Regions from separate parts of the Streptomyces sp. NPDC002935 genome, predicted to be linked through region 1. Evidence: riboswitches for the same ligand, from Rfam matches in the RefSeq annotation. Region 1 holds a riboswitch; each other region holds the start of a gene.

Region 1 (4,173 bases):
GGCCGCCATGCTCGCCTTCGCCGCCCGCCCGCCGGACCCGGTGCATGTAGGGGAGGTGATGTGGCGCGACATGTGGGTGAGGCGGCTGGAGGCGGTCGACCCCTTGGTCCACACCTGGCTGGCGCACCAGACCCGGGACGCGTACTGGCGCCACGGCAGCGTCTGCGAGGACTACGGAGCGATCCGCGCGGCGGTCCTCGCGGTCGGCGGCTGGCACGACCCGTACCGCGACACGGTGCTGCGCCTGGTGGAGCACCTCCCGCCGGATCGCGTACGAGGTCTCATCGGCCCCTGGTCGCACCAGTACCCGGACCGCGGCCTGCCGCCCGGACCGGCGATCGGCTTCCTCCAGGAGACGCTGCGCTGGTGGGACCACTGGCTCCGGGACGAGGACACGGACGCGCTCTCCGTCCCCCTCCTGCGCTCGTACGTGATGGACGCGCATCCTCCGGCGACCGTGTACGGAGAGATCCCCGGCCGCTGGGTGGGCGACCCGGCCTGGCCCTCACCCACGGTGAAGCCGATCGCGTACGCCCTCCAGGGCGCCCCGGTGCCGGTGCGGTCCCCGCAGCACACGGGGGTCGACGCGGGCCGCTTCTTCCCCTTCGGCAACGACGCCGACCTGCCGCCGGACCAGCGGGAGGAGGACGCCCGGTCGGCCTGCTTCGAGTTCGAGGTACCGGAGGAGACCTGGGTACTGGGACGCCCACGGGTCAATCTGCGGCTGACGTCCGCGGCACCCAGGGGCCAGGTGATCGCCCGCCTGTGCGACGTGACCCCCGACGGAGCGTCCACGCTCGTCACCCGGGGCGCCCTGAACCTGTCGGCGCGCCGGGGCCGCGACCAGGCGGTTCCCTGGACACCGGGTACCACGGAGAACGTGGTCCTCGACCTGAACGGCATCGGCTACGCGTTCCCGGCGGGCCACCGCATCCGTCTGAGCGTCTCCTCGGCGTACTGGCCCTGGATCTGGCCCCAGCCCGGCTCGGAGGCGGGCTTCACCCTGGACCCTATGGGCAGCACCCTCGAACTCCCCGTACGGACAACGGAGTCGGACCCCTCGATCACCTTCGGGGAACCGGAGGAGTCCGAACCCCTCGGCGTGACCGTCTCCGCGACACTCGACGAACCCCGGCCGGAACGCCTGGTCCTGCGCGACGTGGCCGCGGGCACCTGGCGTCTGGAGGTGGACCCGCGCCACGACGGCACGCGCGTCTACCCCGACGGCCTCGAATGCACGGAGGACGCGCGGGAGACGTACACGATCGACGAATCAGACCCGCTGTCCGCCCGCGCCCGCTCGACCTGGTCGATCCGCCTGCACCGCCCGGACCTGCCCTGGGACGCCCGCGTAGAGACCGTGTCCGCCATCACCTGCGACGCGCAGGACTTCATCACGTCCAATGAGGTCGTCTGCAAGGACGGCGACGAGGTCGTCTTCCACCGGACCTGGGAGAAGAGAACCCCGCGCACAGCCGGCTGAGGGCCTGCGGGGCCACACGGCTTACGGGCCTGCGGGGCCACACGGCTTACGGGCCTACGGGCTTACTGGCTTACGGGCTTACGGGGACGGGAGTTCGCCCTCCGTAGGCCCTTGACGGCCGCGCGTCCCGGCCCCGACGCACCGCAGGGTTCCGACACCCCACCATGCCGCGCGGACCGACGCCGACGTCTCGCCGTACGCCGAACACCGGTGCCACAGACCGCACTTCACCTTGCGCTCGCCCTGACTCGGCCTACGTCCGGCCCGGCTCGGACTGCGCCCGCCCCGACTCGACCGACGGCCGGCCGGCCTGCGCTTCGGCCCGACGGGTGCCGCTCTCCCGACCGGTCCCACGGCGCGGATCTCGCCCCGCGGGAGGTCCGCCCGGCACCGTCCGGGAAGGCGGCACCCCCTGGACAACGGAAGCACAATGCCCGAGTTGCCCGGCATGCCGCCTTAATGACCCTTGGTCTCGTGAATTGAGTCACGCGCGAGCTGGGGTGCCACCTCGCACCGCTTCCCCGCCAACCCATTTGCCAAAGGCAAGTTGAGGATCCAATTCCGGCGCAATCGGACGTTTCACCCTGGCTCCAAACAGGCGAAAGGGATCTTCGGGGCCACATCTGGCCTTGTTCCCGACATGTGCTCTCGCATACGTTCTCGTCGATCCCGGGCGGATCGCCGAATCCTGCCGCCGCCCGGCAACCCACCCACCCACGCACGGCAGGAGCGGGGGAACCACAGGTAAGCCGCCGATCCGGACACCGGACCGGCTAGGGGTGAAGCCGCGCCCATAACGCGGCCGGGCATCTCCCGCCCGAACCCGACAGCTCACCTCGCAGGCGTCGGAGAGGACATTCGTCATGCCCGTACGAGGCAAGCACCGCCGCACGAAGACCAACGTCATCACCCGGGGCATGATCGCCGCCGGAACGGGCGGCATCGCCCTCGCCCTCCCGCTCGTGAGCGCGACCGGCGCCTCCGCGGCGACCCCGGCGCAGGCGCCTCAGCTCACGAAGGCCGCGCACACCGCGGTGGTCCCGAACGTCCAGCTCGTCACCTACAAGGTGGTCGCGGGCGACACCCTCTCCAAGGTGGCGCAGAAGCACCCCGGGAGCGGCGGCTGGAAGAAGCTGTACAAGGCGAACCGCGCGGTCATCGGCGACAACCCCGCCCTGATCCGTCCGGGCCTGAAGCTGACCCTGGGCACGAAGACGCTGAAGTCGACGGCGAAGGCGACCCCGGCCGCCGCCACGTCCAAGGTGGCCACCGCCACCCAGGCCTCCGCCAAGACGTACGCCAACAACCTCGACGGCTGGATCAAGGAATCCCTGGACATCATGGCCAAGTCGGGCATACCGGGCAGCTATGACGGCATCTACCGCAACGTGATGCGCGAGTCCTCCGGCAACCCCCTCGCCATCAACAACTGGGACTCCAACGCCGTCGCGGGCACCCCCTCCAAGGGTCTGCTCCAGGTCATCGACCCCACGTTCCGGGCCTTCCACGTCCCCGGCACTTCGATGGACCCCTACGACCCGGTCGCGAACATCACCGCGGCCTGCAACTACGCGGCCAAGACCTACGGCTCCATCGACAACGTCAACGGCGCCTACTGATCCCACCCGCACCACCACTCGCCGGCGGCGCCTTCTCGGTCCGCCGGCGCGTGCGTTGCCGGCCGAGGCGGCCCGTGGGGCAGGCGCCGTTGGCATCCTCCACCGTGATCGACCGGACAGGCCCTAGAAGCCGAAGAGGCGTTCCAGGACCACCGCGATTCCGTCGTCCTCGTTCGAGAGGGTGACCTCGTCGGCCACCGCCTTCAGTTCCGGATGGGCGTTGGCCATCGCCACGCCGCGGGCGGCCCAGTCGAACATCGGGATGTCATTGGGCATGTCCCCGAAGGCGAGCGTCGCGCACGGGGTGAGTCCGAGGTGCGCCGCGGCGAGGGCGAGACCCGTCGCCTTGGTCACCCCGCATGGCTGGAGTTCGACGGTGCCGGGCCCGGACATGGTGACCGTCGCCAGCGAACCGACCACTCCCCGCGCCGCCGACGCCAACTCGTCGTCGGACAAGGACGGGTGACGGAGCAACACCTTGCTGATCGGCTCCGTCCAGAGGTCGTCCCGCCGCGGCACCCGCACCGCCGGCAGGGTCGGATGCGGCATCACATACCCCGGCTCGATGAGCGTCAGCCCGTCCACGCCGTCCTGGTCCACCGCCGCGTACAGCAGGCCGACCTCCGCCTCGATCTTGCCGAGTGCCGTCTCCGCCAGTTCCCTGTCCAGGGTCACCGACCACAGCATGCGGTCCGCCCCGGCGTCGTACAACTGCGCCCCCTGCCCGCACACCGCCAGCCCCTCGCCGCCGAGTTCGTCGAGGAGCGGTCGCACGCGCGGTGCGGGGCGGCCCGTCACCACGAGGTGCTGGGCACCCGCCTGGGCCACCTTCGCCAACGCGGCCCGTGACCGGTCGGAGAGTGTGTCGTCGCCGCGCAGCAGCGTTCCGTCCAGGTCAGTGGCGATGAGTGAATATGCAGTCGGAGCGGCCATGATCCGAAGAATACGGATCGAACGACTCATCGGCCCGGCGTGAACCGGACGACGTCCGGTATCCCGTCAGCAACGCCGTTCACCGTACGGTGGTAAGCGCGTTACGACCGCTTCGGATCACACAGGGTCCGCTTCCGC
Region 2 (4,173 bases), on a different contig from region 1:
GTCTGCTCGCCGAGCAGCTTCAGCCTGGTCGATGTGGAGAACCGGTCCCGGTCCTTCACGGCCATGAGTCCCGCCTCCCCAGTACTGGCCCGTCAGTACTAGCCCGTCACGTGCGTACGTCCCCGCACACGGTACGGGACCGAGTACGGGGACGTACGGACGACGCTTCCTGAGCCGGAGGCTCAGTCCTCAGCCGGAGGCTCAGTCCTTGAAGCGGGGGAACGCCGAGCGGCCGGCGTACACCGCGGCGTCGTCGAGGATCTCCTCGATGCGCAGCAGCTGGTTGTACTTGGCGACGCGCTCGGAGCGGGCCGGGGCGCCGGTCTTGATCTGGCCGCAGTTGGTGGCGACGGCCAGGTCGGCGATGGTGACGTCCTCGGTCTCGCCGGAGCGGTGGGACATCATGCACTTGTAACCGCTGCGCTGCGCGAGCTCGACGGCGTCCAGGGTCTCGGTCAGCGAACCGATCTGGTTGACCTTGACGAGCAGCGCGTTGGCGGTGCCCTCCTCGATGCCGCGGGCCAGGCGCTCCGGGTTGGTGACGAACAGGTCGTCGCCGACGATCTGGACCTTGTCGCCGAGGCGGTCGGTGAGGACCTTCCAGCCGGCCCAGTCGTCCTCGAAGAGCGGGTCCTCGATGGAGACGAGCGGGTAGGCCGCCACGAGCTCCTCGTAGTACTCGGTCATCTCGGCGGCCGAGCGGGACTTGCCCTCGAACTCGTACTTGCCGTCCTTGTAGAACTCGGACGCGGCGACGTCGAGAGCGAGCGCGACCTGCTCGCCGGGGACGTAACCGGCCTGCTTGATGGCCTCGAGGATGAGGTCGAGCGCGGCACGGTTGGAGTCCAGGTTCGGGGCGAAGCCGCCCTCGTCGCCGAGGCCGGTGGACAGGCCCTTGGACTTCAGGACGGACTTGAGGGTGTGGTAGACCTCGGTGCCCCAGCGCAGGGCCTCGGAGAAGGACTCCGCGCCGATCGGGGCGATCATGAACTCCTGGATGTCCACGTTCGAGTCGGCGTGCGACCCGCCGTTCAGGATGTTCATCATCGGAACGGGCAGCAGGTGCGCGTTCGGGCCGCCCAGGTAGCGGAAGAGCGGCAGGTCGGACGCCTCGGAAGCGGCGTGCGCGACGGCGAGCGAGACGCCGAGGATGGCGTTGGCGCCGAGCGAGCCCTTGTTGTCGGTGGCGTCCAGGTCGAACATCGCCTGGTCGATCAGGCGCTGCTCGGTGGCGTCGTAACCGACGAGCTCCGGGCCGATCTGCTCGATGACGGCGAGGACGGCCTTCTCGACACCCTTGCCCTGGTAGCGGTTCGGGTCACCGTCGCGGAGCTCGATGGCCTCGAAGGCTCCGGTGGAAGCGCCGGACGGAACGGCGGCACGACCCGTGCTGCCGTCGTCGAGGCCGACCTCGACCTCGACCGTGGGGTTGCCTCGGGAGTCCAGGATTTCCCGGGCTACGACGACGTCGATGGACGGCACGAGCATCTCCTTCTGGGATGTGACGCGGGTATGCGGGGCTTGGCAGCCCCGCGGGATGAGCCTATCCGGCCCGAGGGGATCGGCCAGCCGATCGACCACCCCTTGAGCAGAAGTGAGAGTACATATTGTTCCTGAACGGAACAAAAAAAGAAATGAAAAACCCCGCTCCGGTGCATGCGGGGGAACAAGCACCGGAGCGGGGAGCCCGTGGGGACGGGGGCCCTCACCAGGCCTTCGGCGCAAAGGCCCGACCTGCGAGGGAGCTGCTGTTCAGCTGGGGCGGGGCTGCGCCCGGCCGGTCATGCGGTCGCCCTCCGCCGAAGGCGACCATGTCGGGCCGGGGTGCGGCCGGGCTCAGCGGAGGTGGAGCTGCTGGCCCGGGTAGATGAAGTCGGCGTCGGCGACGATGCCCTTGTTCAGCTTGAACAGCTTCTGCCAGCCGCCCTTGACGTGCTTCTTCTCGGCGATCGAGCTGAGGGTGTCACCCTTGACGACCTTGTACTCGCCGTCACCCTTCTTGACCTTCTTGCCGGTCGGGGTGGTGACGGTCTTCTGGGCGGCCGGGCGCTCCGCGGAACGGGAGGCGGGCTGCTCCGTCGTACGGGTGGTGGTGCTGCTCTGCGAGCCGCTCGAGGAGGAGCTGGAGGGGGTCGACGGGGTCGAGGTGTCACCGCCGTACGCGGCGCTCGACAGGCCGACGCCGCAGGTCGGCCAGGCGCCCTTGCCCTGCCCGGCGAGGACCTTCTCACCGATGGCGATCTGCTGCGACTTCGAGGCCTGGTCCGCGGTGGAGGCGTAGGCGGTGCCGCCGTACGCGGCCCAGGTGGAGGACGAGAACTGCAGGCCGCCGTAGTAGCCGTTGCCGGTGTTGATCGACCAGTTGCCGCCGGCCTCGCACTGGGCGACGGCGTCCCACTCGGAAGCGGTGGCGGCGGAGGCGCTGCCGGCCGCCATCAGCGGAGCGGCGATGGCGACACCGGTGACACCGGCGAGCGTGGCGACGCGGGTGGCCTTGTTCGGACGGCGGTGCTTGCCCTTGCTGGAAAACAGCATGGAGTGATCCCCTCACCGACGCCTGCGAGGTGAGCTGTCGGGTTCGGGCCGGTTGAGTTGCCCGGCCGCGTGCCGTCGGTCCCGTCTCCAGGACGTCCGACACGCGACTTAACCCCAAGCCGTTTCCGGGTGTCTCTCAACTCCCGGACGCGGCACTTACCTTGGGTCCCCCGCTCCTGCCTACGGCGCATGACGCGACGACTGTTCCCGTACGGCCGCTGGCAGGATTCGGCGTTGTGACCGTCGGGGCCCGCTGTGGCGAGCGGTCACGACCGTAAGCAGTCGATCGGCGGAATATCAAAGACGATCAGGGCTTCTGAGACCCATCTCTCACTCGCACCAAACCGGACATTCCACAGCGAACTATGACGCGAACTCCCGCTACTTTTCGACCGTTTCGGTAGCAACAGAGATGCTCCGACCGGGAACGACGAGGCCGGGACCGGCGTCAACCGCCTCCTCGTTCACGGTGGGCAGCTCGCCCCATCCGCCTTCGAGGCCGAGGGCGTCGGAAACACTCCAGAGACTGCCCACGACGCTCACGGCGGGCGAGTCGTCGATGACGTCGATGGCGTCGCGCGAGCCGCGCGAAGCGTGCCGCCCGGCGGCGCTGTCGCCACGACCGTCGGTCACACTCTCCTCGGCGTCGGCACCACGGTGCCGGCCGGCACTGGCGCTCGCACCGTCGGAGGCGTCCGAAGAAGCGCCCTTCTGTCCGGACTTGCCCGACTCGCCACCCTTGCCGGTCGCCTTGTCGGCCGCCTTGCCGGTCGCCTTGTCCGAGCCGCCGGAACCCTGCGAGGCGTGGGGCTTCGCGGTGCTGTCGGCCGCGCCCGAGGAGTCACCCGAATCGGACGAACCGGACAGGTTCGAGGAAGGGGATGAACTGGGCGAAGTCGACAAACCGGATGAAGTGTATGAGCCGGAGTCGCTCCCGGCGCTCGACGAGTCGTCGGCCACGCCCGTGTCGACCTTGATGCCGCCCGAACTCTTGCCGAGCCCGGAGAGCGGTCCACAGGTCGGCCAGGCCGCGAGGCCCTGGTCGTCGAGCACCTTCTCGGCGACGGCTATCTGCTGCGAGCGACTGGCCTGGTCGGCTCTCGGGGCGTAGTCGAGACCGCCGTGCGCCTCCCAGGTCTCCTGGTCCAACTGAAGCCCGCCGTAATACCCGTTGTTGTTGTCGGCGCTCCACGCGCCGCCACTCTCGCACTGCGCCACCCGATCCCAGGTGGTTCCGTCGGCCGCGCTGGCACTCGCCGCGGCGAGCAACGGGATGGCGATGGCCGATCCAGCCACTCCCGCGGCGACGATGAGAGCCGGGGCCTGACGAGGGCGACGGTGACGGCCGTTCCCGGAGAGCATACGGAAGCCTTTCGCGTGACAGCAGGTGACTTCGGCGACTCCTGCGAAGTAGGAAGCGCAGGTGCCGCGTTGATGGGTGAACGTAGCCGGACTCGAACGGTTGTCACAAGTCGATGCACTACCGATCACGCGAAGATCACAGATTTGATGGAGCGTCATGTTCCGGTAGCCGGAAGGGCGCTCTTTCCGGTATGCGGAAGAACCCCTTCGACAGGGGTTCCGAAGGGTCGCCGATGAACCGATCAAGGGCTATTTGACCGGGGTGAACTCCACAGG
Region 3 (4,173 bases), on a different contig from region 1:
TCGCGTCGGACGCCGAGAGCGCGGACATCGCCCTCGACCGTCTGGCGAAGCTGGTCGCCGAGGGGCTCGACGAGCTCCCCGAGACCGTCTGAGCCCACAAGGCGCCCAGGACACACGCGGCTGAGCCGCACCGCCCCTCCCCCGGGCGGTGCGGCTCAGCCGTTTTCCGTACCCCGCTCAGGAATTCCCGCGCGACCCGCGCGCCTCTCGCTGCGCGGACACAGAAATAGCGCGCGCCTGAATTCCTGGCACGCGAATAAAAGGGCATGAGAAATAGACCCCTGCCTAATATCCCTCTTTGTATACGGCGCCCGTGTTAATGACGCGGGCCCGTCATGTTTACGGGATGTTGCGAAGTCCTCACACGTTCCGGACGATCGCCGCCGCCGGGAAATCGGAGCCGGTGCGCGCCCATCGCCCGCTCGGTGTGCAGGGCCGTGATCGCGCGGGCCCGCTCGCTGTCGCCGCGGGCGACCGCGTCCACGATGCCGCCGTGCTCCGCCCAGGACTCCGCGGGGTTGGCCGGCGCCTCCACCGAGTACATCCAGGCGATCTTGTGCCGCAGCTGGGCGAGCGTGGAGCTCAGTGCGGGGCTTCCGGATGCCTGTGCGAGCGTCTCGTGGAACCAGCCGCCCAGTGAGCGCAGATCCTCGCTGTGGCCTCTCCTGGAGCGCTCCTGCCCCAACCTGACCAGGCCTCGGAGCACCTTCAGGTGAGCCTCCGTGCGGCGCTGGGCGGCCCTGGAGGCTCCCAGCGGTTCCAGCAGCATGCGCATCTCAAGGAGGTCCGCGGCCTCCTGCTCGGTGGGTTCCGCGACGCACGCGCCCGCGTGCCGGCGGGTGACCACGAAGCCCTCGGCCTCCAGCGTGCGCAGGGCCTCGCGCACGGGGACGCGCGAGACGCCGTAGCGCCGCGCGAGCAGTTCCTCGGTGAGCCGGCCGCCACGCTCGTAGACACCCGCGACGATGTCGTCACGGATCGCCGTGCATACCGAGTGCGCCGGAATACGCATGCCCGACCTCCGCTTTAATCCCCGCGAAACGCCATCGATTGACGCTTGTTCAGTGACTCTATTGCAGGGAGCCGGAATTTCCGATGGCAGGCCTGAATCCATGGATATTTTTTGGACAGACGGCCTCCGGAAACGATGATGCCCCGGCTCGGTGAGCCGGGGCATCGAAAGCGGTGGAGAAGCGGCGAAGAGGTCGTCAGACGTTGACGCCGTGCGAGCGCAGGTACGCGACGGGGTCCATGTCCGAGCCGTACTCGGCGGTCGTACGGGCCTCGAAGTGAAGGTGCGGTCCGGTGGTGTTGCCGGTGTCCCCGGAGAGCGCGATCTGCTGCCCCGGAGTGACCGTCTGACCCACGGACACACCGATGGACGAGAGGTGGCCGTACATGGTGTACGTGCCGTCGTGCATCTTGATCACGACTTGATTGCCGTAGGCGCCGCCCCAGCCGGCCGTGACGACCGTTCCGGAGCCGACGGAGTGCACCGAGGTGCCGTACGCGGCGTGGAAGTCGACGCCGGTGTGGCTGCCGGAGGACCAGAGGCTGCTGCTGGCCTGGTAGCCGGTGGAGACGTACGAACCGGTGATCGGCATGACGAAGGTGTTCAGGAGCTTGCGCTCGGCCTCGCGGGCGGCGCGCTCCTTGATCTCGCGGGACTTCGCGGCCTGCTCGGCGGCCTGCTTGCGCGCGACCTGCTCGGCCTGCTTCCGCGCGGCGGCCTCGGCGGCGGCGCGCTGCTGCGCGAAGGCCTGGGCGTCGATCTGGTCGGCGACCGAGTCGCCGATGGTGACGGCCTGGGTCAGCCCGGTCTGCTCGACGGAGGATTCCGCGGCGAACGCGGGGGCGGCCAGGGTGCCGATGACACCGGTGGTGGTGAGGGCCGCGACGCCGACGGCGCTCGTGGTGGTGCTGTGCACTCGGGTCGGACGACGGTGCTTCCCGGTGCCACAGGTGAACGCCATGTAGGGGCTGATCCTTTCCTTCCCTCTCGCCTACCGGGTTAGCTGACGGGTTCGGAGCAGGAAGGTCTCCTACGGACCCCCTCCGGGGAGGGTGTCCGATTCACCCCAGGGACTACGTGGGTCCCCGGCTCCCCTGGCTCGCGCCAAAGGGGGACTCGGCGATGGCTGTCCGGTGCCGCGGGCGCGGCGCAGTGCCTGACGAACAGTCGGAACGAAGCTAGTCGGGGTTTCTTTCGAACAACAAACGGATCACGGTTTTTGTAGCGCATCCCACAGGGCAGACAGGCAACCTCCGTACCAATCCGGACATCTTGGGAACGATGCCCGGGCACAAGAGGGCCCTGGTGACTCTTCAGTCACCAGGGCCCTCTTCGGTCGCGTGGGCTCTACTCCGCGGCCACCACGCTGACTTCACCGATTCCGAGAGCCTTGACGGGCTCCTCGATCTGCGCGGCGTCGCCCACCAGGACGGTCACCAGACGGTCCATCGGGAAGGCGCTCACGGCGGCCGCGGTGGCCTCCACCGTGCCCGTGGCGGCCAGTTGCTGATAGAGCGTCGCCTGGTAGTCGTCCGGCAGGTACTGCTCGACCTGGTCCGCGAGCGTGCTCGCGACGGCCGCCGCCGTCTCGAACTTGAGGGGCGCCACGCCCACCAGGTTCTGCACGGCGACATCGCGCTCCGCGTCGGTCAGCCCCTCGGCCGCGAGGGTGCGCAGCACCTTCCAGAGGTCGTCGAGCGCGGGACCGGTGTTCGGGGTGTCCACGGAGCCGCTGATGGCGAGCATCGCGACGCCCGTACCGTCCGGCGCGGCGCGCAGGACCTGGCCGAACGCCCGCACACCGTAGGTGTAGCCCTTCTCCTCGCGCAGGACGCGGTCGAGGCGCGAGGTGAGGGTGCCGCCGAGGCAGTAGGTGCCGAGCACCTGGGCGGGCCACACACGGTCGTGCCGGTCGGCGCCGACACGGCCGATGAGCAGCTGCGTCTGGACGGCGCCGGGGCGGTCGACGATGATCACGCGGCCGGTGTCGTCGGCGTTCACGGGCGGCACGGGACGCGGCTCGGCGGACGAACCGGTCCAGGAGCCGAGCGTCTCGCCGAGCAGCTCGTCGAGGTCGACACCGGTCAGGTCGCCCACGACAACAGCGGTGGACGTCGCGGGGCGTACGTACTTCTCGTAGAAGGCGCGTACGGCCGCGGAATCGATCTTCTGGACGGTCTCCTCGGTGCCCTGACGCGGGCGTGACATGCGCGCGCTCGCCGGGAACAGCTCCTTGGAGAGCTCCTTGGCGGCACGACGGGCCGGGTTGGCCGTCTCGTGAGGGATCTCGTCCAGCCGGTTGCGCACCAGCCGCTCGACCTCGCTGTCCGCGAACGCGGGTGCCCGCAGGGCGTCGCTGAGCAGGCCGAGCGCCTTGGCCAGACGCGAGACGGGCACTTCGAGGGACAGGCGTACGCCGGGGTGGTCGGCGTGCGCGTCGAGCGTGGCGCCGCAGCGCTCCAGCTCGGCGGCGAAGTCCTCGGCCGAGTGCTTGTCGGTGCCCTCGGAGAAGGCGCGCGACATGATCGTGGCGATGCCGTCCAGGCCCGCGGGCTCGGCGTCCAGGGGCGCGGCGAGGATCACCTCGACGGCGACGACCTGCTGGCCCGGGCGATGGCAGCGCAGCACGGTCAGACCGTTGTCCAGGGTGCCGCGCTCGGGGGCGGGAAAGGCCCACGGCTTGGGGCTGCCGGCCTGCGGCTGCGGGTGGAAGTCCATGGTGGCGAGCTCGGTCACTTCGCCGCCTCCTCGTCGGTGTCGTCAGCGGCGTCGGTGGCTTCGGCGGCGGTCGGCTCGTAGACGAGCACCGCGCGGTTGTCGGGGCGCAGGCGGGCCTTGGCGGCCTCCTGGACCTCTTCCGCCGTGACGTCGAGGACGCGCTGCACGGCGGTCAGGGCGAGCTGCGGGTCGCCGAACAGGACGGCGTACCGGCACAGTTCGTCGGCACGGCCCGCGACGGTGCCGAGCCGGTCCAGCCACTCGCGCTCCAACTGGGCCTGCGCGCGCTCCATTTCCTCGGCCGTGGGGCCCTCCTCGGCGAACCGGGCGAGCTCCTCGTCGACGGCGGCCTCGATGACCGGGACCTCGACGTCTCCGGACGTCTTCACGTCCAGCCACCCCAGGGAGGGTGCTCCGGCGAGACGCAGCAGGCCGAACCCGGC
Region 4 (4,173 bases), on a different contig from region 1:
GGACGCCACGGGTGTCGAAGCCGGTGGTCACCAGGACGGTGCCGACGGCGGAGGTGAGGTCGGCGATCGCGCGCTCGAAGCGCTCCGCGACCTCGTCGGGGTCGGTACCGGGCCGGATGATGTCGTTGCCGCCCGCGCAGAACGAGACCAGGTCCGGGCCGAGTTCCTTGGCCCGCAGGAGCTGGGACTCGACGATCTGGTCGAGCAGTTTGCCGCGCACGGCGAGATTGGTGTAGTTGAAGTCGCCCTCGGGTCGCCGGTCCGCGAGAAGGACCGCGAAGCGGTCGGCCCAGCCGACGAAGGCCCCGTCGGGCCCAGGGTCGCCTACGCCCTCGGTGAAGCTGTCCCCCACCGCCACGTACGACCCGATCACTGATCTGTTGTCACTCTTCGAATCGTCTGCCACATCGACCCATGATTCACCTTTCGATGTGAGCTACGCGACCGTAAGGAAGGGTTGACGGGCGGTGAGATAAGCCACTCGCCAAGTATTGGTCAACTCTGAAATAAAGCTCGGATCACGGATGTTGACGGAGCCGCGACGCATCGGCCGGGGAACACCGCCGAAATCGCTCCGCAGCGGTCGCGCGCCTTGGACGGGAAACACCGAAGGCCGGACCCCGGGGATCGTGGGGTCCGGCCTTCGGGGGCGTTCGCCCTGCCGTCAGGAGCAGGGCAAGCGACGGAGTGGGGCAGGGCGTCAGCCGACGGCGACACCGTGCGAGCGCAGGTACGCGACCGGGTCGACGTCCGAGCCGTAGTCCGGGGTGGTGCGGATCTCGAAGTGCAGGTGCGGTCCGGTGACGTTGCCCGTCGCGCCGGAAAGGCCGATCTGCTGGCCCTCGGTCACGGTCTGCCCCGCCGAGACGGACAGGGAGGACATGTGGGCGTACTGGGAGTACCGGCCGTCGGCGTGCTGGATGACGACCTGGTTGCCGTAGGCGCCGCCCCAGCCCGCGGAGACGACGGTGCCCGCGGCGATGGACTTGATCGTGGTGCCGGTCGGGACCACGAAGTCCACGCCCGTGTGGTAGCCGCTGGACCACATGCTGCCCGCCACCTTGTAGCTGGTTCCGACGGTGGCGCCCTCGACCGGCAGCGTGTAGCCGGAACTGCTGCTGGCGGACGCGGTGTTGGAGGCGGCCGCATTGGAGGCCGTGGCCGCCTTGCCGGCCTTCGCCGCCGGGGTCGTCGTCCGGGTGGACGAGTGGGTGGCGGCGGCCTTCTTGCCGAGCGACAGCTTCAGACCGGGGTGGATCAGCGACGGGTCGCTGCCGATGGCGGAGCGGTTGTCGGAGTAGATCTTCTTCCAGCCGCCGCGGACGTTGTGCTCGTCGGCGATCTTCGAGAGATAGTCGCCGGACCTCACCGCGTACGTCTTCGTGGCGGCGGTCTTCTTCGCGGCGACGGGAGCGGCGGTCGCGGCCTTCTCGACATGCTGCGTGACGGCGGTGGCCGGGGTCGCGGCGTGGGCGCCCGTGGCTCCCATCAGAGGCAGCGCGAGTGCGGCGCCGCCGGTTCCGGCCACGGCGATCGAGCGGGTGAAACGCAGGGACTTGGGACGGCGGTGCTTACCCTTCGCGGGCATGACGAATTCCTCTCCGGCGCCTGCGGGGTGAGCTGTCGGGTGCGGGCTGGAGATGCCCGGCCACGGTGCTGCGTGGCTGTACCCCTAGCCTGTTCCGGAGACCGGACCAGGCACGGAACCTGTGGGTCCCCCGCTCCTGCCGTGTACGGGTGAGTGTGCGGATTCCGGGCGGCGGCAGGATTGGGCGTCCGTCCGGATTGAGGCAGAACGTAAGCGAGATGAGAGCGCGTCGACAACTATGTGCGATTTCTGTGCGCTTGCCTTTCTTGATCCATGCGGAAATCGCCGTCACCCTCCGTGGAATGACGATCTTTCCGGACTCTCAACCCTCCCTGAAATGCGGGCGGGTTGAGAAAGGGGCGCGGCAACGCATCGTCACGAATATGACGCTCCTCACGCGACTCGGCCCAGGGTGCTTCATTCCAGGGCCAGTTGTAACGAAGGCGCCAATTCGGACAGAACAGCCAGATGCGACGCGAGCGGATATCCGTCACATCCGGATCTCCGCATGGATCGGCACATAAATCGGCACACGCGTCGGTACGCACGTCGGCACGTCGCAATGCCGCATCCCGGTGCAATTCACCCCATCGATCCGGCGCGGCCGGAGAGGGCGGCCGAAGAGAGCGGCCGACTCTTCATCAAATTCGAACACGTGTACCCATAAAATGGGAACATCATCAACGGCGTCCCGTCCCGGCGGCGGTGCCTGTGGACAACTCATTGCCTCAGGAACCCATGTCGTATCGTCGAGAGCGCGAGCCGAAGACAACTGCCGACGAATGACGCCGAGTCCAGCCCGGCGGCGCCGACGGCCGAATGGGAGGAGCCCCCGTGACGCAGCAGGTCCCGTCCACCGAGCCGGAGCTCGGCGGAGTGCGCAACTTCCGCGACGTGGGCGGACTGCCCACCGCGGACGGCCGACGAGTGCGCTACGGGCACCTGTTCCGCAGCGGCCACCTCGCGCACGCCACGGAGGAGGACGCCGCGTTCCTCGCCTCCCTGGGGCTCCACACGATCTTCGACTTCCGCAACGCCGCGGATCAGAAGCTGGAGGGCCCGGACATCGAGCTGCCGGGCGTGCGGAACGTGAATCTGCCCCTGTCCGACCCGGCCGACGGCAGCGAGTTCTGGAAGATGGTCCGCGACGGCGACCTGGACCAGCTGCACGCGATCCTCGGCGACGGCAAGGCCGCGAACCGGATGATCCGCTCCTACCGCACGATCATCAAGGAGCGCACGGCCGAGCACTCCCAGGTGCTGCGTGCGCTGGCCGAGGACAGCGTGCCCGCGCTGATGCACTGCGCGGCCGGCAAGGACCGCGCCGGGCTGTCCATCGCCATCACCCTGCTCGCCCTCGGCGTCGAGCGCGAGGCGATCGTGGCCGACTACCTGGAGTCGAACGCCGCGCACCGCCGCTACAAGGTGCATCGCAACAGCTCCTCGGCCTCCGCGTACTCCCCCGAGGTCATGGAGCTGCTCAGCCCCCTGTTCGACGCGCGCGCGGAGTACCTGACGGCCGCCTTCGAGACGATCGAGGAGACCTGGGGCAGCGTCGACGTCTATCTGGGGCAGGGACTGGGGATGACGCCGGAGCTGCGGGAGCGCCTGCGCGAGCGGCTGCTGGACTGAGCCGCCCGCCGGGGCAGGAATTTCTGCTGGTTCTACTGGTTCTACTGGTTCTACTGGTTGTACGGGTCCTACTGGTTCTGCGCGCCCAGCGTGAAGAGCAGGTAGATGAAGGCCGCGAAGAGGTGGCCGACGGCGACGTAGATGATCAGCCGCACCCACAGGGCGCGCGGGAACTTGTCCTCCATGGACCGGCGGCGGGGTTCTGTGGGTTCGGTCATGACGTCTCTCCCGAGGTGGGGTGGCCCGTCGCCGGGCCGAGGCACAGCGCGGCGACGGGGCTCTGCAGCAGGGTGTGTACGAAGAGGAGCTCGGCTCCGTCGCGCTCGGCGGCGGCGATGCGGTGCGGGGTGAGCGAGTCGAAGTGGGCGCTGTCCCCCGGCGCGAGGACGTGCTCGGCGTCCCCGAGGCGCAGCCTGAGCCGCCCCTGGAGGACGTACAGCCACTCCTCGCCCGGATGGACGCGCACGATGTCGCCCTGCGAGCCGTAGGGGACGTGCACGCGCAGTGCCTGCATGCCGCGGCCGGCCGCGCCGGCCTGCCAGTAGGTCCAGCCGCCCGCCGGGGCCGGTTCCATGTCGGCGGCGCGCACGATCGCGTCACGGTCGGCCACCGTCTCGCCGAGCAGTTCGGAGACCGTCGTACTGTAGACGCGGGCCAGCGTGAGCAGCATCGGCAGTGAGGGCTGGCGCTGCCCGGTCTCCAGACGGGAGAGATGGGCGGGCGAGAGTCCCGCGGCGCGGGCGGCGGCCTCCAGGGTGAGGGAGGCGCTGCGGCGCAGCGCGCGGAGCCGGGGCGCCACGGCGTGCAGTTCGGCGGACGGCTCGTCGACCGCCCCTGGATCGGCAGGGCTCATGGCTCTATTGAGCCCGATGATTGCCTCTGGGGCAATTTTCTTGCCCCAGAGGCAAAAGACTCGGCTGTTCCTCCGCCGTCCCGCCGGGGCGGGCGGGCCT

The links. A riboswitch is a leader RNA that binds a small molecule or an ion and turns the genes downstream of it on or off. The one in region 1 is predicted to bind cyclic di-AMP.
Region 2: linked by a shared signal. The riboswitch ahead of ABZX90_RS15205 (transglycosylase family protein) and the one ahead of ABZX90_RS27130 (LysM peptidoglycan-binding domain-containing protein) in region 1 are both predicted to bind cyclic di-AMP.
Region 3: linked by a shared signal. The riboswitch ahead of ABZX90_RS00515 (M23 family metallopeptidase) and the one ahead of ABZX90_RS27130 (LysM peptidoglycan-binding domain-containing protein) in region 1 are both predicted to bind cyclic di-AMP.
Region 4: linked by a shared signal. The riboswitch ahead of ABZX90_RS11875 (LysM peptidoglycan-binding domain-containing M23 family metallopeptidase) and the one ahead of ABZX90_RS27130 (LysM peptidoglycan-binding domain-containing protein) in region 1 are both predicted to bind cyclic di-AMP.

The regions. Positions count from the first base shown of each region.
Region 1 covers NZ_JBEXNW010000022.1:19,019-23,191, forward strand. The annotation lists gene ABZX90_RS27125 (CocE/NonD family hydrolase) at 1-1,483, shown strand, start outside; cyclic di-AMP (ydaO/yuaA leader) riboswitch at 2,185-2,343, shown strand; gene ABZX90_RS27130 (LysM peptidoglycan-binding domain-containing protein) at 2,347-3,102, shown strand; gene ABZX90_RS27135 (HAD family hydrolase) at 3,226-4,035, opposite strand.
Region 2 covers NZ_JBEXNW010000009.1:272,012-276,184, reverse strand. The annotation lists gene ABZX90_RS15215 (septum formation initiator family protein) at 1-65, opposite strand, end outside; gene eno (phosphopyruvate hydratase) at 202-1,488, opposite strand; gene ABZX90_RS15205 (transglycosylase family protein) at 1,837-2,535, opposite strand; cyclic di-AMP (ydaO/yuaA leader) riboswitch at 2,540-2,733, opposite strand; gene ABZX90_RS15200 (transglycosylase family protein) at 2,917-4,056, opposite strand; gene ABZX90_RS15195 (cytochrome P450) at 4,147-4,173, opposite strand, start outside.
Region 3 covers NZ_JBEXNW010000001.1:128,861-133,033, reverse strand. The annotation lists gene ABZX90_RS00525 (HPr family phosphocarrier protein) at 1-92, shown strand, start outside; gene ABZX90_RS00520 (GntR family transcriptional regulator) at 317-1,012, opposite strand; gene ABZX90_RS00515 (M23 family metallopeptidase) at 1,209-1,973, opposite strand; cyclic di-AMP (ydaO/yuaA leader) riboswitch at 1,986-2,144, opposite strand; gene ABZX90_RS00510 (pitrilysin family protein) at 2,360-3,748, opposite strand; gene ABZX90_RS00505 (pitrilysin family protein) at 3,745-4,173, opposite strand, start outside.
Region 4 covers NZ_JBEXNW010000007.1:154,945-159,117, reverse strand. The annotation lists gene ABZX90_RS11880 (SGNH/GDSL hydrolase family protein) at 1-373, opposite strand, end outside; gene ABZX90_RS11875 (LysM peptidoglycan-binding domain-containing M23 family metallopeptidase) at 701-1,588, opposite strand; cyclic di-AMP (ydaO/yuaA leader) riboswitch at 1,593-1,750, opposite strand; gene ABZX90_RS11870 (tyrosine-protein phosphatase) at 2,423-3,220, shown strand; gene ABZX90_RS11865 (DUF6126 family protein) at 3,289-3,438, opposite strand; gene ABZX90_RS11860 (XRE family transcriptional regulator) at 3,435-4,073, opposite strand; gene ABZX90_RS11855 (aspartate aminotransferase family protein) at 4,173-4,173, opposite strand, start outside.